One region of the Modestobacter sp. SYSU DS0657 genome, then DNA from elsewhere that is predicted to be linked to it. Evidence: riboswitches for the same ligand, from Rfam matches in the RefSeq annotation. Region 1 holds a riboswitch; each other region holds the start of a gene.
What was found. A riboswitch is a leader RNA that binds a small molecule or an ion and turns the genes downstream of it on or off. The one in region 1 is predicted to bind cyclic di-AMP.

Region 1 (9,419 bases):
CGGTACGGCGAGCTCGTCCCCGGCCTGGACGTCTCCGGCCTGGAGGAGGAGTTCGAGCTGTCGCAGGGGATGCCGCGACTGCTGTACCTGAAGACACCCGCTCCCGACCGGGACCCGCGCCTGACGCAGCTGATCCGCCGGATCGGGCGGGAGGCGGCCTACCGCCCGTTCCGGACCCCCGCCGAGCTGGGCCGGCTGGTCCGCGACGATCTCGCCCAGCTGTTGAGCGAGCGGTTCACCGCCGCACCCACCGCGCCGGCGGCTCCGGCGGTCGCGGGTGCGACGGCGGCGCGTCCGGTCGCCCGGTCCGTCCTCACGCTCGCGCCGCTCCCGGTGAGCACGACGTCGCTCGTCGGTCGGCAGCAGGCGGTCGCCGATGTGGCGGACCTGCTCTCGCGCTCCGGCCGGCGGTGGGTCACCCTCACCGGACCGGGCGGGATCGGCAAGACCCGCCTGGCGCTGGCCGCCGCCGAGCAGCTGCGCGAACGGTTCGACGCGGGCACCGTCTTCGTCCCGCTCGCCGAGCTGACCGACCCAGCCGCCGTCGTGCCACGCATCGGCTGGGCCCTGGGGGCCGACCTCGCCGGCGCGACCACGCCGGTGCCCGCCCTCGCTGACCTCCTCGGGCGCGACCGGTGGCTGCTCGTCCTCGACAACCTCGAGCACCTGGTCGCGGCCGGCCCCGAGCTGGCCGAGCTGCTGACCCGGTGCCCCGGACTGGCGGTGCTCGCGACCAGCCGGACCGTCATGGGAGTGCAGGCCGAGCAGGCGTACCCCGTTCCCCCGCTGCCGGTCCCGGAGACGTCGGACCTGCCGGACGTCGCGGAGAACCCGGCGGTGCGGCTGTTCCTGGAGCGCGCCCGGGCGGTGCGCCCGGGCTTCGCGCTGACCGCGGACGGCGCCCAGGCCGTCGTGGAGATCTGCCGCCGCCTGGAGGGCCTGCCGCTGGCCATCGAGCTGGCCGCCGCCCGCGTGCAGCTGCTCGACCCGGGCACGGTGCTGAGCCGGCTCTCCCGTTCCCTCGACACGCTCGGTACGGGCGCGGCCGATCTCCCGGAACGGCAGCGCACCCTCCGCGCGACGGTGGACTGGAGCATCGGCATGCTCGACGACGCGGAGCGGTCGCTGCTCGAGGTGCTGGCGGTGTTCGCCGACGGCTGGAGCCTCGCGGCCGCCGCCCACGTCGCCGGCCTCGACGAGGACCGGGTGCTGGACCTGACCGAGAGCCTGGCTCGCCACAGCCTCATCCACGTCGCGGTGCGGCCCACGGGGCCGCGACCCCGGATGCTGCACCCGGTGCGCGCCTTCGTCGCCGAACGGCTGGCGGCGCGTCCCGACGTCGACGAGGTGCGTCGCCGCCACGCCGAGCACTACCGGGCGCTGGCCGAGAGCGCCGATCGGCCACTGCGCGGCTTCCGCCAGCGGGCGTGCGCCGAGATCCTCGTCCGGGAGAGCGACAACGTCGTGACCGCGGTGCGCTGGCACCTCGCCCACGACCGGGCGCCGCTCCCCCACCTGTTCCGGGTGCTGTCGCCGTTCCGGGTCCTCTGGCCGTTCCTGGGCCTCGGGGACGTGATCATCGGCGAGGCCCGCTCCTGGGTGGCCGAGCTGCTGCCGACCGAGGACGGCCTGCCGGCAGCCTCGCGCGCGGAACTGCTGAGCACGGCCCTGGTCTCCGCCCTGGAGGTCGGCGACGCGACGGCCGTCCGGGCGACCAGCGAGCGGCTGACCGCGCTGATCGGCGAGGTCGAGGACCCGTACCTGGACGCCGTGTCGCGCCTGCTCCTCGCCTGGGCCGCGGCGCTCGTCCGCGACCTGGGCGGCGCCCGGCGGGGCTTGCGCACCGCCCTCGACCGGCTGCGCGGTCTGGACGAGCCGATGTGGACGGGGTTCGCGCTGGTGACCGCCGGATCCGTGGAGGCCGCCCTCGGCGATCCCGCCGACGCCCTGCGCCACGCCACCGAGGCGCACCACCTGGCGGATCGCTTCGACACCCCCTGGCTGGCTGCCGTGTCGCGGGTGGTCCTGGCCGGGCTCGCAGTGGGCCGAGGCGATCTCGACGAGGCCCGCGCTCTCCTCGGCGAGGCGCTCGACCTCAGCGAGTCCGGGCACAGCACGCACTGCCTCTGCCTGGCACTTGCGGGTGTTTCCGCGATGTCCCTCGCCGAGGGGGACGACGAGCGGGCCGGACTGCTCGCCGGGGCGACCGAGGGCCTGCGTCGTCGCGCAGGGCTCCGGGTGTACGCGTCGATGCGCGGGGACGGCGACCTGGTGGACGCAGTGCGCGCGGCGGCCGGATCTGCGCGGTTCGACGAGCTGTTCGCCTCGGGCAGCCGACTGGCCCTGGCGGAGGTCCTCGACCTCGCCCGGGGCAGCCTGGTTCCGGGCGAGTGACGACCTGAGCCAACGGGTTGGAACCGTGTGCGGGAGTATCGCGTCGCCTCTCCGACACGAGATGCCTGGCTCACGCCAGGGCCGAATGCACAGGGCGCCCGCGAGTCGCGGAGCGCACGCTCTCGTCTAGCGGTGGCCACTGCGGTGCCGGCCGCAACCGGGTGACGAGTCCGGGAGAGCGCCGGCCGGGTCATCACATCACCCGCGCTGTCGGGCGCACCGCGCGGACCGGCAGCCGGGCGCCGGATCGGACGAGCGCCCCTGCCCGGTCACAGCCGGGCAGGGGCGCTCGTCCGACGGTCCGGCCTCAGCGGCCCACCACGGTGGGCGTCAGCCGGGCAGGAACGACACGTGCGGGTGGTCCATGTGGTTGGCGGTGGGCGACCCCCGGTCCGCCATGCCCTGCCACGTGCCCGTGCGGACCTGGTAGATCCGCTGCTGCCAGATCACGTACTCGACCCGGAACCGGGACGCGTTGTCGATGACGTACTGGGTGACGGCGTCACCCTTGGCCCGGTCGGTGTGGACCATGAAGTCGGCCGCGAGGTCCTGCGTCGGGCTGTGGCCGGGCCGGGTCACGACCGTCCCGACGCCGAACCGCTCGGCGACTTCCTGGACCGCGGGGCGGACGTGCGGAGCCCACACGTCGTAGGCCCCCGCGCTCGCCGCCGGAGCCGCCGGAGCCGCCGGAGCCGCACGGTCCGCGCTCCGGCTGGCTGGCCGCTCGGCGACCCGAGTCGCGGCAGCAGCCACCGTGCCGCCGATCGCGAGCCGCTGACCCACGCGCAGGGTGTTCGGGTTCCCGCCGATGACCTCCCGGTTGAGCGCGTGCACCTCCTGCCAGGTGGTGCCGTGGGCGGCCGCGATCCTGCCGAGGGTGTCGCCCGCCCGGACGACGTACTCCCCCGACGCGCTCTGCGAGGCCATCGCCGGAGCCGCCGGTGCCGCACCGGTACCGCCGATGGTGAGCACCTGACCGACGCGCAGGCGGTTCGGGTCGGCGCCGACGGTGCCGGCGTTCTCCGCGTAGATGGTCTGCCAGGTGGTGCCGTGAGCCGCGGCGAGGGTGCTGAGGGTGTCGCCGGGAGCGACCGTGTGCTCCGCGGCATGCGCCGGGGCGGCCACCGCGAGGGGAACGGCCACTGCTGCCGCGATCGTCAGAGCGGGCCGGGTCACGGACGCCATGCTCGGGCGCCGGGTGGGACGGAGGTGCCGTCCCGGGTGTCGCTGTGCCATGGATGTGCGCCTCTCACCGCCTGCGGAGTTAGCTGTCGGGTTCGGGCGAGAGCTGCCCGGCCGCGGATGCGGCTTCACCCCAGGGCCCGAGGGCCCGGTCCTGCGCGTGGGTCCCCCGCGCCTGCCCGTCGTGTCGTCTGGTCCCGTGGCGGTGGGCAGGTTCGGCGGGCCGCCATCCGGGGTCCTCCGCAGTCGGTGGACGAGCGCACGGTAGGCAGACGGCGATCGGCCACGGCAATCCCCCCGATCCCCTCCGCCGGGCTTCCGGAGGGGCTGATTCCGGGGTGCCGACGCACCTCCTCGGCCGCCGCCGGACGGCCGGCCGGACGCGCCTGGCCTGCCCTTTCCACCGTTCGTGACCTGCCCGCACGCCAGCCGTGGGCACCGGCCGCACCGCCGTCCGCTCACGAGTTCGGTTGCAGACTCAACCTACTTTGCGTCGGTATGTCGTGACCCACCGCAGTCACTCGGCGCGCGTGCCACCGCGGCTTCAGCGGGCGTCGGCGGCGGCCGGTCCAGGTACCCCGCCACCGGCCGGGAGACGGAAAAGGGCCCCGGCCGCCCTCCTCGGAAAGGAGGTCAACCGGGGCCGTCCGGGCCGCTTTGCGGCGGGGCGCTGTCGCCGGACCGGCGATCAGGCGCGCCGGCCTCCGGTGAACCGGCTCAGCAGTCGCTTGAGCAGGTTGGCCTTGATGAGTCCAGAGATGAGGCCCATGTCGTTCCCTCCAGTAGGTCGCCGTTCTCAGGGCACTACCCTCTGGCGCCGCAGACATCACTTCCGGGCGGGGTGAGCGGGAGCCTCCGCGGGAGCGACTGCGCCCTTCCGCCGCGCGGCGGCCCTAGCATCGCCCCGTGGACCAGCAGGCACTGACTTCGATCGTCCAGCGCTACTGGGACGGGCTGTGGAACCGGCGCGACCTGACGGTGATCGACGAGCTCATCGCCGAGCCCTACGTGCGGCACTCCTCGGCCGGTACCCGGTCGCTGACCCGGGCGCAGTTCAAGCGGGAGGTCCGCGAGTCCTGGCAGCTGCTGCACGACCCGGCCACGACCGTCGACGACCAGGTGACCGCCGAGGACCGGATCTGGACGCGGGCTACCACGACCGGCCTGAACCTCGAGACCGGGCAGACCTCGGTGGTCACCTGGCTGGTGGTCCACCGGGTCGCCGACGGGCAGATCGCCGAGTCCTGGAGCGCCACCCTGCCCGGCGTCGACTGGCGCTGACCCCGCCCCGCCCGGACCGCTGCGGCCGGTGGCTCAGCCCAGGTCGCGCAGCCGGCTCGCGGTCGCCATCCTCCGCCGGCTGAGGACGGCGTACAGGGCCACGAAGGCGAGCACGCCGGCGCCCATCCCGCTGAGCGTCCACCGCAGCCCGATGAGGTCGGCGAGCAGGCCCAGCGGGAGCGCGGCGATACCGAACGCGCTGAAGCTGAGCATGATCAGCCCCTGCACCCGCCCGTGGTACTCCATGTCCGACAGGGCGATGAGCTGCGACTGGTTGGTGGTCTGGAAGGCGAGCATCGACGCGCCGACGGCGAGGAGCACGACCACTGCGACGTAGGCGTTGGGCGCGATCGCCAGCGCGCAGATGGCGAGCCCGAAGACGGCGCCGGAGCCCACCAGGACCCGGGTCTGCCGCACCCACGAGGTGCGCCGGCCCAGCAGCAGGCCCGCCGCGACCCCGCCGACCGCGGACGTCGCCGCCAGCACGCCGTAGCCGACCGAGCCGAGGCCGAACAGGTCGCTGGAGATGGTCGGCATGAACGCCAGGTACGGCAGCCCCATCATGGCGACGCCGATGCCGCACCACACCAGGGCGCTCAGCTCGGGGTGCCGCCGGACGTAGCGCACCCCGTCGGCGAGCTCCCCGAGCGGGGACCGGCCGGAGGCCTCCCCCCGCCGCCGCCCGGCGGGCAGGGCGGCGGTGAGCAGCACCCCGACGGCCGCAAGCGCCGCGCTGAACAGGAAGATCGCCTCGACGCCCCAGGTGAACGCACCGATGACCACGCCGGCCAGCGCCGGGCCGACCACCCGGTTCACCTCGGCGTTGACCAGGAGCAGCGAGACCGCCTGCGGCACCGACCCGCGGGGCACCAGCTCGGTCAGGAACGCCATCCGGGCCGGGTTGAACAACGCGAAGCCCACGGCCTGCAGCACGCCCGCGCCGAGCAGCATCCAGTAGGCGATGACATCGAAGACGACGGCCAGCCCGATCCAGGCGCTCGACACCGCCAGCAGGAGCACCGAGATCTGCAGCACCAGCCGCTTGGGCAGCCGGTCGGCGGCCACGCCACCCCACGGCGTGGCCACCAGCAGCGCCACGCCGAAGGCCAGCAGGACCCCGCCCAGGGCGGCGTTCGACCCGGTCAGCTCGAAGGCCAGCCAGCTGCGGGCGATCGCCTGCGCCATGACGCCCAGGAAGACCGCCGCGGCGTTGAGGTAGAGGACGAGGAAGCCGCCGATCCGCAGGATCGCCATCGCGCCGAGCACCGACGGGGGTTCCGGCGCCTCCGGGGGGACGGTCCCGCCGGGGACCGGGACCGCCGGTACCGGCACCTCGGCTCCCTGAGCCGGGCCGGACGCCGGTGGCGACGAGGTGGGTGGCGACGAGGCGGGGGGCGACGAGGCCGGCCCGTCCTGCTCTGCGTCGACGTCCCGGATGGCTTCCCCGCTCATGGCTCCCCTCGCCCGGCGCCCGCACGGGGTACCCGACCGTCCAGCACCACCTCCCGCACGGACGGGGGCACACCCGACCCTGCCACACCGGGAGCAGGACGCCACGGTGGTCGGACCGGGACGGAAGGCCGCCGCGCCGGTACCGCGACCGATACCCGCGGTCTCCGCGGCACCCTCGGATGCTGCAGGGGAAGGCGTACGTGCGCGGTCAGCCGTCCGGGCTGCGCGCCCCCTCCCCGGCCGGCGCCCGCCGCCCGAACCAGAGGATGCCGACCCCCAGCGACACCACCAGCCCCCACGATCGCCGACCCGCGCGCCGCGCACCAGTGCGCTCACCCGCCGTCTTCGTCCCGTGGTCGCGGCCGGCCCATCGTGGTCGCGAGGTGCGGGGACGGGCTCGTGATCAGACCTCCCGCGGAAGCCGACGACCCGAACACCACGCTGCGACAGGCCCAACTGGAAGGCTGGCCCCGTGGAGGGCGAGGTGTCGGCGGCTGGGGGGTGCGCGCCTCCGGGTGAGGCTTGCGGGTGACCGGGATGCACCCAACTGACCCACGCCACCGCCGCGTCTTCTTCACCAAGACCCTGGCGCCCGCCCCGGAGGACTGATCTCCCAGGCGCGCATCCGCTTGCGGAGTACGTGAGACGGGGCCCGCCTGCTCGAGGTCCGCGGGCTTCTGCTCGCGCCGCCTCGGCCGCGTCGGGTGGATGCCTGCCGCCACCGCCCTGTTCCCCCGGGCCGTGCGCCCGCGCAGTCGCCGCTGACCCGGCCGGTCAGCGGCGACTGCGTCGTCGGGGGACGGCGCCGAGCGCGTGGCGGGGATCGACCTACACGAGATGCCGTGGCACCGTCCGGTCCCAGTTCAGCGACACGATGCGCCGGTCGTTTTCGTAGGCATCCAGCTCCGCGTGCAGGCAGAAGTCCGTCGCGGTGGAGGTCAGCACGGTGCGGGTCACCGTCCGGACGAGCCAGTCACCCCGCCGGAACGCCAACCGCCACGTCGTCTCCCCGCCGACGGACCCCACGTCGTCCCCCACGGAGCTGTAGCGCTCCTCGGCCCGCCGGGTCACCTCCAGATCGATGTCGTCGAAGCGCACGGTCCCCAGGTCGTTGACGACCTCCAGCGCGGACTCGTAGCCGATCAGGTCCCGCGTGACCTGCCAGCGGTGCTCGCCGGGCTGCACGTTGGTGACCGTGATCGGCTCGGCCCCTTCGGGCTCCTCGAAGGGCTGGAGCGTGACCTCGTCGGACTCCGCGAGGGGCCGGTTGGGGAGGAGCAGCCGGCTCGACCCGGTCGTCACCTCGAGACGTGGTGACTCCGGTGAGGGCCAGGCCAGCGGCCAGTACGAGGTCGACAGCGACAGGCGGATGCGGTGGCCGGCCGCGAAGGCGTGGGCGACACCGTTCATCTGGACCTGGACGCGGTAGCGCTCCCCGGGGACCAACGGCTGCGGGTCGGCGTGCCCGTCCCGGTGGGTGAGGTTGAGCAGTCCGTAGGTGACCCGGGTGGCCCGCCCGTCCGGCGCCACGTCGGAGAGCCGGACCGCCACCATCGCGTTCGGTCGGTTGCTGGTCAGCTCCAGCTCCACCGCCGGAGCCCCGAGGATCTCGTACTGCTGCTCCAGGACGTCGCTGTCGAACACCAGCGAGCCGCCGTCCTCCTCGCGCTGGTCGTAGGGCAGGTCCGGGGGCGCGTTGTAGGAGCACCACTTGCCGGCGAAGTGCCCCACCGACAGCGGCGACTCGATGCCCAACGACTCCTCCGGCGGTGCCTCCCCGCCGGTGACGATCCGGTTGCGGGCCAGCGGGTAGGCGACCTGGCGGATGTGCGGCGAGGGCCAGCTCGGTTCCCCCACCCACCTGCCGGGGCGCTCCTCGTAGGCCGTCAGCGGCGGCACGCTGTCCTGCATCCACACCCGCAGCGCCGGGTTCTCGGTGACGCCGTTGTCGATGCCCTTCAGCCAGCGGTCCCACCACCGGACGACCTCCTGCAGGAAGCCGATGGCCGGGCCGGGCTGGCCCAGGTGCGGGTACTTGTGCGACCAGGGACCGATCAGCCCCTGGCGCGGCCCCTCGAGGCTCTCGATCATCCGGAAGACGGCGTTGGAGTACCCGTCGGCCCATCCGCTGACCGCCAGGACGGCGCACTGGACGTCCGAGGGGTCCTCGCCGATGGAGCCGTGCCGCCAGTACTCGTCCCGGGTCTGGTGGCGCAACCACTCCTCCAGCCACAGGCCGCTGCCGTGCAGGCGGTCCAGCCACATCTCCCGCCACCGGTCCCCCACCAGGGCCGGGTCCGGCGGGGTCGAGTTGTAGGCGAACATCGTCGAGGCCCAGGAGAGGTTGTCACTGAGCAGGCACCCGCCCATGTAGTGGACGTCGTCGGCGTACCGGTCGTCGGTCGAGCAGACCGTCACGATCGCATCCAGTCCCGGTGGCCGGCGAGCCGCGACCTGCAGGGCGTTGAAACCACCCCAGGAGATGCCCATCATGCCGGTCGACCCGTTGCACCAGGGCTGCTCGGTCAGCCAGGCGAGGATCTCCTCGGCGTCGGTGAGCTCCTGCTCGAGGTACTCGTCGGTCAGCACCCCCTCGGAGTCGCCGCTCCCCCGCAGGTCCACCCGCACGCACGCGTAGCCGTGGCCGGCCATGTAGGGGTGGTGGATGGAGTCGCGGTAGGCGGTGAGGTCGCGCTTGCGGTACGGGATCAGCTCCAGGACCGCCGGCACCGGCTGGTCCGCGGAGTCCGCCGGCCGCCAGATCCGTGCGGCCAACCGCGTCCCGTCCGACATCGGGATCCAGACGTGCTCGTCCTCGACGACCTCGCCGGGGAGCTCCCGCAGGAGTCGCAGCTCGGCGTCAGCCACGGGCGGCCTCCTCGAACTCGAAGGGCAGCATCCGCACGCACTGGTCGTACTTGGCGTCGAGCTCCGCCTCGTCCTGCGCACCGATGAACAGCAGCGCCAGCTCGTAGCTGTAGCTGTCCTGCTGCGAGAGCTCCGACAACCGGTGCCCTTGCTCCGCGACCACCTCGACGGTGACGCCGTCCACCTCCCGCTCGACGCGCGCGACGTCCTCCGGGGACGGCGTCCGCGTCACCAGGCCGTCG
Region 2 (9,419 bases), on a different contig from region 1:
CCGAACTCATGCTGCGGTTCGATTCGGCCGCGGCCGAGGAGCGCCGGGCGGAGGCGGAGAAGGCCGCCGACGTGTACGTCTATCCCTCGGCTGCTGATGGGCGGGCGGTGCTGGCCGCGGACCTGCCGGCCGACGAGGCCGCCGAGTGCCACGATCTGCTCGACCAGTTGGCCCGGATGCTCAAGTCCGACGGGGATGACCGGCCGATCGGGGCGCTGCGCACCCACGTGCTGTCGGCGCTGGTCCGCCGCCCCGCCGACCACGGCCTGCCGCTGGTGGCGGCGAACCTGACGGTCACCGCCGCGCTGGCGGCGCTGGAGGGCGGGGTGACGCCGGGTGAGGTGAGCGGGCTGCCGATCACCGCCGCCCACCTGCGCGACCTGCTCACCCGGGTCGGCGCGCTCGGGCTCGCCGCTCCTGAGGGCGGCACCCTCACGTTCGCGATCACCGGCCCGGACGGGGAACTGCTGGCCACCCTCACCCCGGCCGAGCTGGCGCGGCTGGCGAAGCGGGGCTGCCCCGACCACCCCGGCCCCAGCAACGGCGAGCAGAGCGACGCCGAGCAACGTGACGCCGAGCAGAACGACGCCGAGCAGGGCGACGGGGGTGCGTCGTGCAGCTGTCCGGTGCTCGGGCCGCCGCCACCCACCGAGCGCTACGAGCCCACCGCACGGCAACGGGCCTTCGTGACCACCCGCGACCGGCGCTGCCGCTTCCCCAACTGCGGCCAGCGCGTGGGGTGGGCCGACCTCGACCACGTCGTCCCCCACGCCTGCGGCGGTGAGACCGACTGCGCCAACCTCTGCTGCCTGTGCCGCAGCCACCACCGGCTCAAGACCCACGCCCCCGGCTGGCACTTCGCCATGACCCCCGACGGCACGCTGCAGGTCACCACGTGCGGGATCACCCGCACCACCCGACCACCCGGCCTCCGACCACCTCCGCCGGAACCCGCCGAGCGATTCGGCGGGCCCGAGCCACCAGTCGCCGGCCCCGAATCACGACCGACCGAGCCCGCCGACGACCCGCCGCCCTTCTGAGATTGCGGGGAGAGGTGCTGCGACCGTGCACGGCTCTGGTCAGCGAGCCGGGTCACCGTCCAATCGGTGTGACTGGTGTGCCGGTAGTTGCTGTGCCGCGCTTCGTCGACCACTCGAGTCCCGGCGACGCAGGCTCGTGCCGATAAGAGCAGCGTGATCCGTCAGGACGTCCCGCAGGGCTCGCCGCGGAGCCCGCAGTGGTTCGACCCCGAGCACCAGGCCGACATCCTCGCGGCCTTCGACCATCACCTGGCCTCGGGGCTGCACGAGCGCACTCCGTTCTGCCCGCGCCCGGAGCGCGTGCTCGAACTGGGTCAACTCGCTGCCGCCAGCGCACTCCCCGCCCGTGCCGCCCTCCTCCGGTGGGGCGCGCTGCCTGCCTCGGTGCGCAGTCACCTGCTCACCGGCTGGTACGGGGTCCGCGAACCCCGCCGCCACGCCGCCTGACCGCACGCGCGCTCCGCCCACGTGCGGCTGACACACGCGCGTCAGCCGTACGACCGCCCTGCCCATGCGATCCGGCCGCACGACCGGCTGACTGCACGACCGGCTGACCGCACGCTCGCGTCATCAGTGCGGGCGGTGGGCGGCCGCACTGGCCGGCGTCAGCCGGCGCCGCGGTCCCGGACCGGCGGTGGCGTGGGCAGCGCGCAGGCCACCGTGCCACCCGGCAGCCGCATCCGGTTTGCCGCCACCAGCCGGTACACGCCCGCAGCCACCCAGCGCACCGGCGGCAGCACCAGCAGCAGACCCAGCAGAGGCAGCGGCCGGCGGCTCACCAGCAGCGCGTGCGCCACCGCCTGTGCGCCGCCGTCCACCCGCCCCGAGCGCCGCACCCACAGCACCTCACGCGCCGCCCGCTCGGCCGTGGTGCCCAGCGCAGGCAGGTCGGCCGGCTGCCAGGCCAGCACCTCCGCGTCGGCGGGCAGCACCCGCGGCGCCCAGCCGGCCACCCGCTGGCAGAAGCCGCAGTCGCCGTCGAACAGCAGCACCGGCCGGGCCACGGTCACCTCCACGGACGGGTGCGGGTCACGGCCGCGGGACGTTCCGCAGGTTGCTGCGGGCCAGGTCGATCATCTTCCCGACCCCGCCGCCCAGGACCATCTTCGACGCGGTCGCCGCGAACCCGCGGATCTGCTCCCCGGTGATCGCCGGCGGGATGGACAGCGCGTTCGGGTCGGTCACGAACTCCATCAGCACCGGCCCCGGCTCGGCCAGCCCCGCGGCGAGGGTGTCCCGCACCTCGCGGGGGTCCTCCACCCGCATCGACCGGATGCCGACCGCGGCCGCGATCGCCGCGAAGTTCGTCGGCTCGTGGTCGGTCTCGAAGTCCGGGATGCCGTCGACCATCATCTCCAGCTTCACCATGCCGAGCGACGCGTTGTTGAACAGCACGATCTTGACCGGCAGCCGGTGCAGCCGCGCCGTGATCAGCTCACCCAGCAGCATCGCCAGCCCGCCGTCCCCGCTCATCGACACGACCTGCCGCCCCGGCGCGGCGAACTGCGCGCCGATCGCGTGCGGCAGCGCGTTGGCCATCGACCCGTGCCGGAACGACCCGATCACCCGCCGCCGGCCGTTCGGCGTCAGGTAGCGCGCCGCCCACACGTTGCACATCCCGGTGTCCACGGTGAACACCGCGTCGTCCGCGGCGAGCTCGTCCAGCTGCGCGGCCACGTACTCCGGGTGGATCGGCCGCATCTTCTCCACCCGGTGGGTGTAGGCGTCGACCACCTTCTCCAGCGACGCCGCGTGGTCACGCAGCATCCCGTCCAGGAAGCTCCGGTCGGTCTTGCGCTCCAGCAGTGGCAGCAGCGCCCGGATCGTCTCCCCGACGTCGCCGTGCACGGCCACCTCGAGGGGGCTGCGCCGCCCCAGATGGGCGGCGTCCGCATCGACCTGCGCGGTCCGCGCCTGCGGCAGGAAGTTCACGTACGGGAAGTCGGTGCCCAGCAGCACCAGCAGGTCGGCCTCGTGCGTCGCCTTGTGCGCCGCGCCGTAGCCGAGCAGGCCGCTCATGCCGACGTCGTAGGGGTTGTCGTACTGGATGAACTCCTTGCCGCCCAGTGCGTGCCCCACCGGGGCGAGCACGTGCTCGGCCAGCTGCATCACCTCGTCGTGGGCGTCCCGGCAGCCGGCGCCGCAGAACAGCGTGACCGTGCCGGCGGCGTTGATCGCGTCGGCCAGCGCCTGCACCTGCTCGGCCGGCGGCCGGACGGGGGAGGGGCGGGCCACCATCGCCGACTCGACGGTCTCGCCACCGGACTCCTCGGCGGCCAGGTCACCGGGGAGCACAACGACGGAGACACCCTGCTCGCCGACGGCGGTCTGGATCGCCACCCGGAGCGCCTGCGGCATCTGCTTGGGGGTGACCACCTCGCACCAGGACGAGCAGTCCTGGAACGTCCGCTCCGGGTGGGTCTCCTGGAAGAAGGCCGTCCCGATCTCCTGGGACTGGATGTGCGAGGCGATCGCCAGCACCGGCGCCCCGCTGCGGTGCGCGTCGTACAGCCCCTGGATCAGGTGGGTGTTGCCCGGCCCGCAGGAACCCGCGCAGACCGCCAGCCGCCCGGTCACCTGCGCCTCGGCCGCCGCGGCGAAGGCGCCGCCCTCCTCGTTGGCCACGTGCACCCACTCGATGCCGTCGGTGTGCCGGACGGCGTCGACGATCGGGTTCAGCGAGTCACCGACCACGCCGTAGATCCGTTCCACCCCCGCGGCGCGGAGCATCTGCACGAGCTGGACGGCGACGGTCGGATGTGCCACGGGTGCTCCTCCGGACGGTGGGTCGGACGTCTGCTGCCGCACTCCTACCCGTGGCCGGTGGGCTGAACATGAACGGGGTCAGTCCTGCTCGGGCGGGGCGAACCGGGCGAGCGCCTCGACCGCCGGGCAGGTGTCGGACGCCCCGGTCAGCGGCGTGAGGTAGCCGGTCGGCCCGTCGCGCACCCCGTCCCGGCGCCGATGATCGGCTCGTCGAGGCCCGCGGTGTCGGCGGGCGCGTCGGCCGGGGCGACGGCGGCCCAGAACTCGGGCCGGAAGCCGACGACGACGTTCACGCCGCCGGTCGAGGAGAGCGGACCGGTCAGCCCGGCCACCCCGCGGACCAGGTCCGCCGCGGAGCGGCCGGGCGCCAGGTCGGGCGCCAGGTCGAACTCCAAGTAGCAGTGCTCGGGCGTCCCGAGCGCGACGATGCCGGGCTGCGGGGTCACGGCCTCACTGTGCCCGACACCCCGCAGCCGAGGGCATCAGTCGTTCGACGGCGGCTCGTCCTTGCCGGCCTCCTCGAGCGCGTCGGCCTCCTCCTTGGTCTTGTGCACGGCCTTGTCGGCGTGCTCCGGCGGCCCGTAGACGGTGTAGAGCACCAGTGGGTTGACCCCGTCGTTGACGAAGTTGTGCTTCTTGCCGGCCGGCACGACCACCAGGTCGCCCTGCGCGACCTTCTTCTCCTGGCCACCGACCTTGGCCCTGGCGGTGCCGCTGACGAAGGTCAGGATCTGGTCGACGTCGTGCACCTCCTCGCCGATCTCCCCGCCTGGCGGGATCGTCATGATCACCAGCTGGGTGTGCTCGCCGGTCCACAGCACCCGACGGAAGTCGGCACTCTGCTCGGCGACGGTGGCGATGGTGAAGTGCTCCATGGACGCCGGTCCTCCGTTCCCTCGATCCGCTGACCGGCGCGCGCCGGTCGCGACGGTCAGTCAAGAGCAGGTCGGCCGACGGCGCGATCCGAGAGCCCGTCCCCGACACCCTGGTGAATGTGGCCGCGCGGGGGGATGCTGACCGCCGTCACGCGCCGCCCGGCCCCCGGAGGCAGCCATGCGCACGCACCACGACGGCACCGACCCGGCCACCGTGGCCGCGGTCTCGGACACCCTCGAACCGGACACCGACGACGACACCGCCGGCTGGTCCCCGCCCGATCGGCCGTGGGTGTCGACCGGCTGGGGCACCACCGAGCGCGAGGAGGAGGCCGGTGAGAGCCTCTCCGGCCGGCTGGCCCGCGAGCTCCGCGACGGCGGGACCGACGACCGCGACGACGAGGGTGACGGTCTGGGCGACGACGCCGGCACCGACGGCGAGCTCCTCGACGACGAGGTCGGCGACGACCGCGCGGGCCGGCTCGCCGACGCCGACGACGACGGCCTGGTCGACCGGGAGGCGGAGCTGTACGCCGAGGACGAGGGCATCGACGGCGGGGCGGCCTCGGCGGAGGAGGCCGCGGTGCACCTCGTGCGGGACGGCGGCTGACCCGGGACCTCCGGCTCTGTGCGACCGGCGGCCCGGTGGGCCAGGCTGGTGCGAGCAGCCCGGTCGTCGGTGAGGGCCATGGGACGGCCGGGCACGGACAGGAGGACACGGTGACCGAGCAGGACGGCACGCGGGACGCGCTCGCGGCGGAGGTCGACGAGGCCATGGGCAACGCGGCTGGGGACGTGGCGCCCGCGGTGACGTCGACCGGGGCGGTCGAGGGCGGGGTCGTCGTCGGCCACGACGGTTCCGGGTGCGCCCAGGAGGCGCTCGTGTGGGCGGCCGGCCTGGCCGAGCGGGCCGGGTGGCCGCTGCACGTCGTCCGTGCCTGGCGGATCGCCACCGCGCCCCAGCCGGCCAGCTGGTCGCCGGGGTACGTCCCGCCGGTGAGCGACTACGAGAAGGCGGTCCAGGCCGACCTGGAGGCCGACGTCGTCGCGGCGCTCGGCCAGGACCGCGCCGCGGGCGTCACCTGCCACGTCGCGCACACCGCACCGGTGAAGGCGCTCATCGCCGCCGCCCGGCAGGCCGACCTCCTGGTGGTGGGTGCCCGCGGCCGCGGTGGCTTCGCCGGCCTGCTGCTGGGCTCGACCAGCGACCAGGTCACCCGGCACGCGCCCTGCCCCGTCACCGTGGTCCGGAGCGACCGCGAGGACTGACCACCCCGGCGGGTCGCGGCCGGGCCCGTGGGTGTCCACTGTCCGGGTGCCCGCCCCCGATCGCGTCCCGCCGTCCTTCCTGCAGGCCCACACCCGGGTCGAGCGGCCCACCCTGGTGCCCGAGGTGCAGCTGCACGTCGCCGACGACGTCGTCGCCCTGTGGGAGGCGATGGAGACCGAGGCCGGCGGCGCCGGCCAGGACCCGCCGTTCTGGGCCGCGGCCTGGCCGGGTGGCCAGGCCCTGGCCCGGTACGTCCTGGACACCCCGGAGCTCGTCGCCGGCAAGCGGGTGCTGGACCTCGGTGCCGGGAGCGGCCTGGTCGCCGTGGCGGCGCGGCTCGCCGGGGCGGCGCGCGTCGTCGCCAGCGACGTCGACCCGTACTCGCACGCCGCGGTCGCGCTCAACGCCGAGCTCAACGGGGTCACCGGGGTCGAGGTGGTGGGCGACGTGCTGGGCGAGGACGGACCGGACGTGGACGTCGTGCTGGCCGGCGACGTCTGCTACGACCGGGAGATGACCGCCCGGGTGCTGCCGTACCTGGGCGCCCACTGGCTGCGCGGCGCCACCGTCCTGCTCGGGGACCCGGGCCGCGCCTACCTGCCGCGGGAAGGGCTGCTGCCGGCCGCCACCCACGACGTCCCGGACGCCGACGGCGGGGAGGTCCGCCGGACGACGGTCTGGCGCCTGCCCTGAGCCGGGTGCGACCGGTGCGGCCTGCGGGACGGATCACACCGCGCTGACCAGGGGCGCCGTGGCACATCCCGACGAACTGGCGACGGAGCATTGTCACGAGGTCGTAAAGCGCTTTACCGTGGGCAGGTCCGGCCGGACGTCACGTCCCCACCCGGGGAGCCCGCGCCGGATGCCGCCGAGTCGCTGTCCGCAGCGATCCGGGGACCCACCGAAGCACTGGGGTGAATCCCGCCCGGGCACGCGCCCGGCCGGGTAGGGCGCCTTCCCGCCCGAATCCGTCAGCTAACCCGGTAGGCGGCCACGGAAGAGCCCGGAGCCCCCTCCTTCATGTCCCCACGCGCCATCCCGCACGACCACGCCGGGCACGACCTGCCGGCCGACGGAGACCTGCCCACCACGGTCCTCCCCGTCGCCGGGGAGGAGACCTCCCGTCGTGCCCGCCGCCTGGCGCCCCCGGCCGGCCTGCGCCGTCCGGCGATGTACCTGGCCGCCGCCGCGGTCGGCGCGGTCGTGGTGAACGTCGTCGTGGGCGGGCAGACCGGCGCGCAGGCCACCGCGGCGCCCGAGCCGGTGAGCATCGCCACCCAGCTGGGCCTCACCGCCCAGCACGCCAGCACCGTCGTCGCCGAGGGGCAGGTCGGCGACCGGCTCGGGGCGCTGGCGGCCGACCGCAGCCAGCGGCAGGAGGCCGAGGCCGCCGCCCAGCAGGCGCAGGCCGCCGCTGTCGCCGCCGAGGAGGCGCGGCTGGCCGAGGAGGCGCGGCTGGCCGAGGAGGCGCGGCTGGCCGAGGAGGCGCGGCTGGCCGAGGAGGCGCGGCTGGCCGAGGAGGCGCGGCTCGCGGAGGAGGCGCGCCAGGCCGAGGAGGCGCGCAAGGCGGAGGAGGCGCGCAAGGCCGAGCAGGCGGCTGCGGCTGCAGCCCCGCGGTCGCAGTCCAGCTCCCGGCCCTCCGGTGGCGGTGCCCCCGCCCCCGCCCCGGCTCCCGCCGCGCCGGCCGGCTCCTTCCAGAGCTACGCGCTGTCCCAGCTGGGCGGGGACGCCGGTCAGTTCTCCTGCCTGGAGAAGCTGTGGGGCAAGGAGAGCGGCTGGAACCCCAACGCGCAGAACCCGCGCAGCACCGCCTACGGCATCCCGCAGTTCCTGGACTCCACCTGGAAGGGCACCGGGATCGCCAAGACCTCCGACGGCTACCGTCAGATCGACGCCGGCCTGATCTACATCAACAACCGGTACGGCTCGCCGTGCGGCGCGTGGTCGCAGTCGCAGTCCGCCGGCTGGTACTGATCGACCCAGCACCGACCAGGAGGGGCCGCTCGCACCGGGCGGCCCCTCCTCGCGTGCCCAGCACGTCACCGCCCTGCCCGAATGTCACCCCCATCGGTCAGGATCACCGGGTGGACCACCCCGACCAGGAGGGCTGAACCGTGGGCAAGCACCGGGCACCCGAGCCCGCGGCCTCGGACTTCGACGCCGCGACGGCCGCGTTGGCCGACGTGACCGGCGACTACGTCGTCGACGCCGCGCACACCCGCATCGGCGTGCGGGCGCGGCACGCGATGGTGACGACGGTGCGCGGCGCGTTCACCGAGTTCGCCGGCACCGCCCATCTCGACACCGCCGACCCGGGTGCCAGCACCGTGTCGCTGCGCATCCGCACCGCCAGCATCGACACCGGCGCCCCCGACCGCGACGCGCACCTGCGCTCGCCGGACTTCCTGGACGTCGAGCGGTTCCCGGAGATGCGCTTCGACTCGACCGCGGTGCGGCAGGTCGACGACGAGGTCTACCGGGTCACCGGCGACCTGACCATCAAGGACGTCACCCGCACCGTCGAGATCGACTTCACCCTGACCGGCTCGGCGCTGGACCCGTTCGGCAACACGCGGGTCGGCTTCGAGGGTGCGCTGGCGATCAAGCGCAGCGACTGGGAGCTCACCTGGAACGCGGTCCTGGAGACCGGTGGTGTCCTGGTCAGCGACCGGATCCAGGTGGAGTTCGACGTCTCGGCGATCCGGGCCGGCTGACCCGGCGCGTTCCGCCCGCCGGGTCGCGCGCCCCGGCGGGCGGTGTCCGGGAGGCGGAAGGGTTGTGTCCCAGACCACTTCGCCCCGCTACGGTGGCACTGAGTGCCAGCGGCTGCGGCCGTGGGCACCGGAGGACGACGGCGTCCTCCGGTCCGAGCAGCAGGGGAGTGCGCAGATGGCGAACGCGTGGTTCGAGACGGTGGCCGAGGCGCAGCGGCGGGCCAAGCGCCGGTTGCCGAAGGGCGTGTACGGGGCGCTGGTCGCCGGCTCCGAGCGCGGGCTGACCGTCGACGACAACCTGGCCGCCTTCGCCGAGCTGGGCTTCGCCCCGCACACCGCCGGGCTGGCCAACGGCCGGCAGACGGCCACCCGCGTCATGGGCCAGGACATCGCGCTGCCGGTGCTGATCAGCCCGACCGGGGTGCAGGCCGTGCACCCCGACGGTGAGGTCGCCGTCGCGCGGGCCGCGGCCGCCCGCGGCACCGCGATCGGGCTCTCCTCGATGGCCAGCAAGCCGATGGAGGAGGTCATCGCCGCCAACCCGCAGACCTTCTTCCAGCTCTACTGGGTCGGCGACCGCGACCTCATGGCCGCCAAGGTCGAGCGGGCCCGGCGGGCCGGGGCGGCCGGGCTGATCGCCACGCTGGACTGGTCGTTCTCCTACGGCCGCGACTGGGGCAGCCCGTTCATCCCCGAACGCATCAACCTCGAGGCGGTGCGGCGGTACGCCCCCCAGGTGGCCCTCAAGCCCAGC
Region 3 (9,419 bases), on a different contig from region 1:
CCTTGAGCTGCGAGCCCGAGGGCCGTGGCGTGGCCGGCGCGCCGAGCAGCTCGTCGAGCACGGCCGGCGCGGCGCCGCCCACCACGTGCCCGGCGTCGGCCGCGTGCGCCGTCCCGTCGTCGTCGGTCCAGTGCACCGTGACCCCGTCGGCGCGGGCCTCGATCGCGGTGGCGGTGGCCCGGGTGACCAGCCGGGCGCCCGCCGCGCGGGCGGCGGTGGCGATCGCGCCGCTGACCGCGCCCATGCCGCCCACCGGCACCCGCCAGCGGCCGGTGCCGTTGCCGACCAGGTGGTAGAGGAAGCAGCGCCCGGCCAGCCCGTCGGCGGCGTGCACGTCGGCGAAGGTGCCGATCAGGCCGTCGGTGAGGGCGATGCCGCGCACGTCGTCGTCGGACAGGTGGTCGGCGACGACGTCGGCCAGCGGACGCTCGCGCAGGTCGTGCCAGATGCCCGGGTCGCGCAGCCGGCCGGCGAGCTCTGCCTCGCTGGGCAGCGGCTCGGTGAACGTGGGCGCCAGGTCCTCGGCCAGGGTGGCCAGCCGGCCGTAGAACCGCTGCCAGCCGGCCAGCTCGGCGTCCCCGCCGGTGAGCGCGCGGAACGACGCCGCCGTCGCCGGCCCCTCGTCCCGCTCGACCAGCAGCGCGCGGTGCCGGCCGTCGCGGCGCAGCGGCGTCCAGGACGCGACCGCGCGGTCCCGCAGGTCCAGCGGCAGGCCCAGGTCGGTGCCGATCCGGTCGGGCAGCAGGCTGACCAGGTAGGAGTACGCCGAGAGCCGGACGTCGACGCCGGGGAACACCTGCTGGCTGATGGCGGCGCCGCCGAGCACGTCCCGCTGCTCGAGCACGAGCACCGACCACCCGGCGCGCGCCAGGTAGGCGGCGGCGACCAGTCCGTTGTGCCCACCCCCGACCACGACCGCGTCGTAGCGGGCCGCGGTGCTCACGCCAGCTCCCGGGCGAAGAAGACCGCGTGCGGGTCGTCGGCGCCGACGTAGTGCCCGAACGCCTCGACCGGCCGGTAGCCCGTGGACCGGTACAGCGCGATCGCCTCCGGCTGCCGGACGCCGGTCTCCAGCCGCACCGTCGTCCACCCGCGGGTCACCGCCTCGGCCTCCAGCCCGGCGAGCAGCAGCCTGGACACCCCTCGCCCACGGGCGCCGGGGACGACGTACATCCGCTTGATCTCCGCCTCGTCCGGCCCCAGCGGGCGCAGCGCGCCGCAGCCGATCGGGGTGCCGTCGTCGTCGCGGGCGAGCAGCACCACCGCGACGTCGGCGGCGGACGGCGGCACCCCGGGTTCGCCGGCGCCGTCGTAGCGGGCGCGCAGCTCGACCTGCTGGGCGGCGGTCAGCGCGACGACGTCCGGGTCGTCCCAGGGAGCGGTGGCGAGGGTCGGCACCGGGTCATCCTGGCGCGCCGTGTTCCGGGTCCCTCTAGCAGGTGCCCGGGCCAGGGCCGGCGACCGCCGCGCCGGGGGAACGCCCAGCCCCTGGTGCGGTGGCGGCGCAGGGGTGCGGAGCCGCTGGCGGAGCGTGACGGGAAGGGGCCGGCAGGGTGCGTGGTGGCGCGGTCCGGGGCCGGCGGCCGGACCGTCCGGCGCCGACGGTGGGTGCCCAGTTCAGGACGCGTGTCGGCGTCCCGGGCGCGGACGAGACCGGGGCCGTGGACGTCGGCGGTCCACAATCCCGGCGCGCCGATCACGCGCGGTGAGCGTGTTGCAGCACACGCACGGAGTTTCTCAACAAAATCGCAAAGAGCCTTTGTCACGAGCCCATAACGCCCTTACGGTGGTCCGCGGTCCGGACGGGCACCTCAGCCACCTCTCGGTGGCGACCGACCAGACCGCCGCCGAACTCCGCGGCCCGTGCACTCCGGCGGGCCAGGGGACCGGGGACCCACCGCAGCACTGGGGTGAAGCACTGCGCGGCCCAGCCGGGCCGCACGTGCCGGGTGTCTTCCCATCCGAACCCGTCAGCTAACTCGGTAGGCGGCACGTTGGAAGAAAGGACCACCCGCCGAAGATGGCGAGTTCGCTCAACCCTGCCCGTCGCGGGTCCACTCCCCGCCGGGCCGTCGTCACCTTCTTCGCCGCCGGTGCCCTCGTGGCCACCACCCTGCTGGCCCCCGCGCCCGCCGCGGCCGAGCCCACCACCTCCGCGGAGGCGGCCACCCTGGTCGCCGAGCGCGCCCACGAACTCGAGGTCGTCACCGAGCAGTTCAACGACGCCCGCGTCGAGCTCGAGACCAAGCAGGCCGAGGTCGACGCCGCCGTCGCTCAGGTCGAGGCCGCCGAGGCCGCCCTGGCCGGCGCCCGTGACCGGGTCCGGGAGGTCGCCCGCAGCGCCTACACCGGCGACCAGCTGAGCACCCTGCAGGCGATGCTCACCAGCGAGTCCGCCGACGAGCTGATGGACCGCGTCGGCACGCTGGGCTCCATCGCCGACCACAACAACGGGATCCTGGGCGAGGCCGTCGCGGCCGACGAGCAGGCCACCGAGGCCCAGGCCGCGGCCGAGGCCGCCGCCACCGAGGCGCAGGCCCAGCTGGACCGGGTCGAGCAGCAGCGCACCGACCTGAACAAGCAGATCGCCGAGTACCAGGCGATGTACGAGCGGCTCTCCGCCGCGGAGCAGGCCGCCTCCCGGGCCGAGGCCGAGCGGCAGCACGCCGCCGAGGCCGCGGCGGCCGAGCAGGCCGCCGGCTCCGGTTCCGGTTCCGGCTCGGGTGGCGGCGGCAGCGCCGCCCGCGCCGCAGCCCCGGCCGCGCAGGCCCCGTCCGCCCCGGTCGTCGCCTCCAGCGGTGCCGCGGCGACCGCGGTCAGCACCGCCATGGCCCAGCAGGGCAAGCCCTACGTCTGGGCCGCCGCCGGCCCGGGGTCCTTCGACTGCTCCGGCCTGGTGCAGTACGCCTACGCCGCGGCCGGCATCTCCGTGCCGCACTCCAGCCGGGCGCAGGCGACCATGGGCCGCGCGGTCTCCCGCGGCGAGCTGCAGCCGGGCGACATCATCGCCTTCTACTCCCCGGTCAGCCACGTCGGCATCTACATCGGCAACGGCCAGATGGTGCACGCGCCGACCTCGGGCGACGTCGTCAAGGTCGCCAGCATCGACGTGATGGGCAGCATCACCGCGATGCGGCGGATCGCCGGCTGACGCCAGCGCTCCAGCACGAACACCGGTGCCCCGGTCGCCTCGCGGCGGCCGGGGCACCGGTGTCTCCGCGCCCTGCAACGGCCCCCTCCCGGGTCCTGCCCTGAGCCTGCGAAGGGTGGGGAGGAGGGGGTCCTTCATCACATCCGGGAGACCACGGCACCGGTGGTTCGTTGTCCCCGGTCGTGGCTGCCCGACTGCTCGCCCCCGCTCCCGTCGCCCGCACGTTCCGCGTCGTCGCCGTCGCCGAGGCGGTGTCCTGGGTGCTGCTGCTCGCCGGGATGTTCGTCAAGTACGTGCCGGAGACCTCCGAGGTCGGCGTCCAGGTGTTCGGCCCGGTGCACGGTGCGGTCTTCATCGCCTACGTCGCGGTGACGCTCGTCGCCTGGCGGGTGCTCGGCTGGTCCCTCGGCACCACCATCCTCGCGCTGGCCGCCTCGGTGCCGCCGCTGGTCACCCTCTGGTTCGAGCACTGGGCCCGCCGCACCGGCCGGCTGCCGGTGGGGGAGACCGCAGCCGCCCGGGCTGGCTAGCCTCCCGGCATGGCCGAGCCCGTGCTGCCCTCCACCGCCCGCACCCTGCTGGCCCGCACCGCCCGCGTGCAGCGCGACGGGCGGGCGCCCAGCCTGGTCGCCGGCGTCGTCCGGGGCGGCGGGCTCGCCTGGTCGGCCGGGCGCGGGGACGTCGCCGACCCGCACACCGACGTCCAGTACCGCCTCGGTTCCATCAGCAAGACGGTCACCGCCCTGGTGGTGATGCGGCTGCGCGACGAGGGGGCGCTGGGCCTCGACGACCTGCTGGACGAGCACCTGCCGGGCACCCCGCTGGGTGACCGCACGGTCGGTCAGCTCCTCTCCCACCTCGCCGGGGCGGGTTCGGAGAGCCCGGGCGGCTGGTGGGAGCGCGTACCCGGCGGATCGCTGGCCGAGTTGCCGCTCAGCGACGACGACGTGGTGCTCGGCGCCGCCCGGCGGTTCCACTATTCCAACCTCGGCTTCGGCCTGCTCGGTGAGCTGGTCGCCCGGCACCGCGGCCGGCCGTGGGCGGACGTCGTCCGGGACGAGGTGCTGCTGCCCCTGGGCATGACCCGCACCACCCCGCGTCCCAGCGGCGCTGCCGCCCAGGGCCACGCGGTGCACCCGTGGGCCGACGTCGTGCTGCCCGAACCCGAGCACGACGCCGGGGTGATGGCCGCGGCCGGTCAGCTGTGGGCGACGCTGGCCGACCTGGGGCGGTGCGCCGTCTTCCTGCTCGGTGACACCGCCGACGTGGTCTCCCCGGCCACCCTGGAGGAGATGACCGTGCCGGCCGGGGTCGACTCCGCCGCGGCCGGCTGGTCGGCGTACGGCCTGGGCCTGCAGGTGGTGCGCGCCGACGGGGTGACGCTGGTCGGCCACGGCGGCTCGATGCCCGGGTTCCTCGCCGGGGTGTTCGTCGACCGGGCCGAGCAGGCGGGCGCGGTGATGCTGGCCAACACCACCAGCGGGCTGGACCCGCTCGTCCCCGGGCTGCTGGCCGACCTCCGGGCGGCCGAGCCGCGCGTCGTCGACGCCTGGACGCCGGCGCCCCCGCCGGTGCCGCTGGACGTCCTCGGCGTGTGGTTCTGGGGGCCGGCCCCGCACGTGCTCCGGGCGCAGGGCGACCGGCTGCTGCACCTGGGCCCGCTGCCCGGCCGCCCCGGCCGGGCCAGCCGGTTCACCGCGCGGGCGGACGGCACCTGGGTGGGCCTGGACGGCTACTACGCGGGGGAGACGCTGCGGATCGCCCCGGACCACCTGGACCTGGCGACCTTCGTCTTCACCCGCACGCCCTACGACCCCGATGCGCCGGTGCCCGGCGGGGTGGACGCGCGGGGCTGGCAGGGGCGAGCCTGAGGAAACGGCCCCGCTGCAGGGTCATCGCCGCGAGCGTGCGAGTGGCGGGGGGCAGCGGGGTCCGTCACCGGTCGAAGGCGTCCATCGTCGTCTTGACCACCGCACCGTAGGCCAGGTGCGGGACGAGGTCGCTGAGCCAGTCCGTGGTCGACCAGGTGCGCGGGTCGGTGATGCCCAGGGCGGTCATCGGGCCGTTGGAGCCGATCAGCACGCCGACCGTCGTCAGGGCCGTCCCGACCAGCGGCTGGGAGCGGAACCCGGCGGCGCGGGCCACCCCGGCGAGGACCCCGATGCCGATGCCGGCGGCCAGCCCGGTCATCGGGCCGAGCCCCTGCACCCGGTTCTGCCGGGTCTCCTCGTCGCCGGGGATCTGCACGTGCACCTTGTCGGCGAGCGCCTCGACGGTCTGCTCCGGGGTCGAGCTGCTGCCCCGCCCGCGCGTCACCATGTCCAGGTAGGTGACGGCGTTCAGCGCCGTCGTGCCGGCCGCACCGGCGGCGGCGCCGCGCAGCACCCAGCCCAGCGTGCTGATCCCACGCCGGCCCTTGCCGATGGTGCCCAAAGAGGTCCGCTTCGCCATGATCGCGGCCCTACCCGGCCCGGGCGGCGGGTGAAACGGGGCTCAGTCGCGAGTGAGGACCAGGACCGTCGCACGGCGGGCGGCCCGGCGGTCGCGGACGGCGACGAGGGCGCCCATCAGGACCGCGACGCCCGCGGTACCGGCCACCAGCGCCAGCGCCTTCGCCGCGTCCGCCTCCTCGGCCTGCGCGCCGACCGGAGGGCCCGGGGACGGCGGGTCCGCCACCGCGGCGATGTCCCGGACCTCCGCCGCCAGCTGAGGGCTGAGCGGGGCGGTGCCGCCGCAGAGGTCGGCGGCGAGCTGACCCTCCGGGAGGTCCGGCGGGTCGGTGGCGAAGACCAGGAACGGTCCGTCACCCGCCAGCTCCAGGCCGCAGCTGGCGCCGGAGTCGGCGGAGACCACCTGCTGCCGCGGGTCGGCCACGCCCTTGTGCAGGGTGTCGACGGCGAAGACGTGCAGCGCAGGGGCGCCGCTGCTGCGCCCCGACCCCGCCGGCGCCGGCACCTCGCGGGAGACGAGCGTGCCGGTGAAGACGGCGTCGGCCCGGGCGAACTGCTCGTCGGTGCCCGCTCCGGCGCAGCTGCAGGCCCAGGCGGGAGGTGCGGCGGCCCAGCCGCCGACCAGCAGGGCGCAGGTCAGCAGGGCGCAGGCCAGCAGGGGAGAGGTCAGCGGCGCGGTCGCCGGCCTGTCGCGCGCGGCGTCAGCATGCTCGCGGCCGGGCCGGTGTGCCAGTACCCCGGCGGCCGCCGGCCCTCAGCCCGCGCCGGCGCCGTCCTCGCCACCGCGGGTGGGCGCGGCGGCGCGCTCCAGCAGGGGGGCCATCCGGTGGTCGACGAACCGGCGCAGCGCGAGGTTGGTGTCGGTGCGCTGCACGCCGGGGATCGCCAGCACCTGCTCGCTGATCCGCCAGAGGTCGTCGGCGTCGACGGCGACCACCCGGACCAGCAGGTCGGCGACGCCGGAGAGCCCGGTGACCTCCAGGACCTCCGGGATCGCCGCCAGCGCCTCGGCGACGTCGGCCAGGCTGCGCTGCACGACCTGCACCGTCACGTAGGCGCCCAGCCGGTAGCCCAGCGCCTCGGGGCGCACCCGCCGCTCGAACGGCTCGAGGGTGCCGGCGGACTCCAGCCGGGCCAGCCGGGCCTGGACGGTGTTGCGGGCCAGGCCGAGCGTCTGCGCCAGCGAGAGGACGGTGGCCCGCGGGTCCTCCGACAGGGCCAGCAGCAGGCGGGCGTCGGTGGCGTCGAGTCGGGTCGTGCCGGCGGTCACGATGCGCAGTCTGACATGCGAGGACGTCCTACTACCGGGCATCGTGCGCACCCCATGGGACGGATCTTGCGCAGATCGGCCGCGTGGTGATCTGCTGCTCGGTGCTCTGGCGTGCCACCATGTGTGAGCGGCGCCACACCCGGGCGCCGCGAGGACGTCCAGCGCGGGAACCCCGGAGACCCCGGGCCCCGCGAGACGGCGAGGAGGGACGCGCATGACCGCGCTGTCGCACACCACCGAGGTGGTCGACCCCATACCGGGAGCCGGTGCTCCCCATCTGCCCGGGCAGCCGGGGCTCGTCCAGCTGCTCACGCCCGAGGGCGAGCGGGTCGAGCACCCCGACTACGCGCTCGAGGTGAGCGACGAGGAGCTGCGCGGCCTGTACCGCGACCTGGTGCTCGTCCGCCGCTGGGACACCGAGGCCACCGCCCTGCAGCGGCAGGGCGAGCTGGGGCTGTGGGCGTCGCTGCTCGGCCAGGAGGCGGCCCAGGTGGGCGCCGGCCGGGCGCTGGCCGACGACGACATGGCCTTCCCGACCTACCGCGAGCACGGCGTGGCCTGGACCCGCGGGGTCGACCCGCTGCACGTGCTCAGCCTCTTCCGCGGCGTCGACCAGGGCGGCTGGGACCCGGTGGCCACCGGGTTCAACCTCTACACCGTCGTCATCGGCGCGCAGACCCTGCACGCCACCGGCTACGCGATGGGCCTGCAGCGCGACGGCGCGGAGAGCGCCACCCTGGCCTTCCTCGGCGACGGCGCCACCAGCCAGGGCGAGGTCAACGAGGCGATGATCTGGGCCGCCACCTTCGCCGCGCCGGTGGTCTTCTTGTGCCAGAACAACCAGTACGCGATCAGCGCGCCGATCGAGCGGCAGTCCCGGGTGCCGCTGTTCCACCGGGCCGGCGGCTTCGGCTTTCCCGGCGTCCGGGTCGACGGCAACGACGTCCTGGCCGTGCTCGCGGTGACCCGGGCGGCGCTGGCCGCCGCCCGCGACGGTCAGGGCCCCACCTTCATCGAGGCGTTCACCTACCGGATGGGCGCGCACACCACCTCCGACGACCCGACCCGCTACCGGCTGGCCAGCGAGCTGGAGGAGTGGAAGCTGCGCGACCCGATCGCCCGGGTCAAGGCGCACCTGTCGCGGAACGGGATCGCCGACCCGGACTTCTTCGCCGCGGTCGAGGTCGACGCCGACGCGCTGGCCGAGCGGATCCGCAGCGGCACGCGGGAGCTGGCCCCGCCGGCGCCCACCGAGATCTTCGACCACGTCTACGCCGAGATGCCTCCCGAGCTGGCCCGCCAGCGTGCGGAGTTCCTCGAGTACCACGCCGGCTTCGAAGGAGCGGGGCAGTGACCGAGACCCTCACCATCGGCAAGGCCCTGAACCTCGGGCTGCGCCGGGCGATGGAGGACGACGCCAAGGTCGTGCTCATGGGCGAGGACATCGGGCGCCTGGGCGGGGTCTTCCGGATCACCGACGGCCTGCAGAAGGACTTCGGCGAGGACCGCGTCGTCGACACCCCGCTGGCCGAGGCCGGCATCCTCGGCACCGCCGTCGGGCTGGCGATGCGCGGCTACCGGCCGGTGTGCGAGATCCAGTTCGACGGGTTCGTCTTCCCCGCCTACAACCAGATCGTCACCCAGGTGGCCAAGCTGCACGCCCGCTCGAAGGGCCGCCTGCCGATGCCGATCGTCATCCGCATCCCGTTCGGCGGCGGCATCGGCGCGGTCGAGCACCACAGCGAGAGCCCGGAGGCGTACTTCGCGCACACCGCCGGGCTCAAGGTCGTCAGCATCAGCACCCCGGCCGACGCCTACTGGGGCATCCAGCAGGCGGTCGCCCACCCGGACCCGATCGTCTTCCTCGAGCCCAAGCGGCGGTACTGGGAGAAGGGCGAGGTCGACCTCGACGGCGCCGCGGCGCCGCTGTTCGCCTCCCGGGTGGTCCGCGGTGGCGACGACGTCACCGTGCTCGCCTACGGGCCGATGGTGAAGACGGCGCTGCAGGCCGCCGCGGCCGCGGCCGAGGAGGGCCGCTCGCTGGAGGTGGTCGACCTGCGCACCCTGTCCCCGCTGGACCTGGAACCGGTGTACGCCTCGGTGCGGCGCACCGGCCGGTGCGTGGTCGTGCACGAGGCGCCGCTGACCCTGGGCCTGGGCGCGGAGATCGCCGCCCGGGTCACCGAGACCTGCTTCCACTCGCTGGAGGCGCCGGTGCTGCGGGTGGGCGGGTACGACACCCCGTACCCGCCGTCGAAGCTCGAGGAGGACTACCTCCCCGACCTCGACCGGGTGCTGGACGCCGTCGACCGGGCGATGGGCTACTGATGGCCGAGCTGCGCCAGTTCCGCCTCCCCGACGTCGGCGAGGGGCTCACCGAGGGCGAGATCCTCGCCTGGCTGGTCGCGGTGGGCGACACCGTGGCGGTCAACCAGCCGCTGTGCGAGGTCGAGACGGCCAAGGCCGCGGTCGAGCTGCCCTCGCCGTTCGCCGGCACCGTCGTCGAGCTGCTGCACGAGGCCGGGACGACGGTCGACGTGGGTGCGCC

Region 2: another riboswitch for cyclic di-AMP. It lies ahead of ACI79A_RS10195 (aggregation-promoting factor C-terminal-like domain-containing protein); the one in region 1 lies ahead of ACI79A_RS06495 (LysM peptidoglycan-binding domain-containing protein).
Region 3: another riboswitch for cyclic di-AMP. It lies ahead of ACI79A_RS03465 (NlpC/P60 family protein); the one in region 1 lies ahead of ACI79A_RS06495 (LysM peptidoglycan-binding domain-containing protein).

The regions. Positions count from the first base shown of each region.
Region 1 covers NZ_JBJHAG010000007.1:2,194-11,612, forward strand. Annotated here, with positions in the region: gene ACI79A_RS06490 (ATP-binding protein) at 1-2,394, shown strand, start outside; gene ACI79A_RS06495 (LysM peptidoglycan-binding domain-containing protein) at 2,725-3,570, opposite strand; cyclic di-AMP (ydaO/yuaA leader) riboswitch at 3,653-3,749, opposite strand; gene ACI79A_RS06500 (ester cyclase) at 4,483-4,857, shown strand; gene ACI79A_RS06505 (MFS transporter) at 4,891-6,189, opposite strand; gene ACI79A_RS06510 (CocE/NonD family hydrolase) at 7,138-9,177, opposite strand; gene ACI79A_RS06515 (ATP-grasp domain-containing protein) at 9,170-9,419, opposite strand, start outside.
Region 2 covers NZ_JBJHAG010000013.1:47,427-56,845, reverse strand. Annotated here, with positions in the region: gene ACI79A_RS10240 (DUF222 domain-containing protein) at 1-1,040, shown strand, start outside; gene ACI79A_RS10235 (hypothetical protein) at 1,194-1,487, shown strand; gene ACI79A_RS10230 (thiol-disulfide oxidoreductase DCC family protein) at 1,646-2,044, opposite strand; gene ACI79A_RS10225 (pyruvate dehydrogenase) at 2,070-3,806, opposite strand; gene ACI79A_RS10220 (hypothetical protein) at 3,953-4,252, opposite strand; gene ACI79A_RS10215 (cupin domain-containing protein) at 4,289-4,681, opposite strand; gene ACI79A_RS10210 (DUF5709 domain-containing protein) at 4,860-5,291, shown strand; gene ACI79A_RS10205 (universal stress protein) at 5,402-5,950, shown strand; gene ACI79A_RS10200 (class I SAM-dependent methyltransferase) at 5,997-6,644, shown strand; cyclic di-AMP (ydaO/yuaA leader) riboswitch at 6,808-6,956, shown strand; gene ACI79A_RS10195 (aggregation-promoting factor C-terminal-like domain-containing protein) at 6,972-7,925, shown strand; gene ACI79A_RS10190 (YceI family protein) at 8,066-8,665, shown strand; gene mftD (pre-mycofactocin synthase MftD) at 8,841-9,419, shown strand, end outside.
Region 3 covers NZ_JBJHAG010000003.1:141,832-151,250, reverse strand. Annotated here, with positions in the region: gene ACI79A_RS03475 (phytoene desaturase family protein) at 1-943, opposite strand, end outside; gene ACI79A_RS03470 (GNAT family N-acetyltransferase) at 940-1,398, opposite strand; cyclic di-AMP (ydaO/yuaA leader) riboswitch at 1,836-2,005, shown strand; gene ACI79A_RS03465 (NlpC/P60 family protein) at 2,021-3,151, shown strand; gene ACI79A_RS03460 (DUF3817 domain-containing protein) at 3,334-3,681, shown strand; gene ACI79A_RS03455 (serine hydrolase domain-containing protein) at 3,691-5,022, shown strand; gene ACI79A_RS03450 (hypothetical protein) at 5,087-5,602, opposite strand; gene ACI79A_RS03445 (hypothetical protein) at 5,645-6,106, opposite strand; gene ACI79A_RS03440 (Lrp/AsnC family transcriptional regulator) at 6,356-6,871, opposite strand; gene pdhA (pyruvate dehydrogenase (acetyl-transferring) E1 component subunit alpha) at 7,086-8,225, shown strand; gene ACI79A_RS03430 (alpha-ketoacid dehydrogenase subunit beta) at 8,222-9,199, shown strand; gene ACI79A_RS03425 (dihydrolipoamide acetyltransferase family protein) at 9,199-9,419, shown strand, end outside.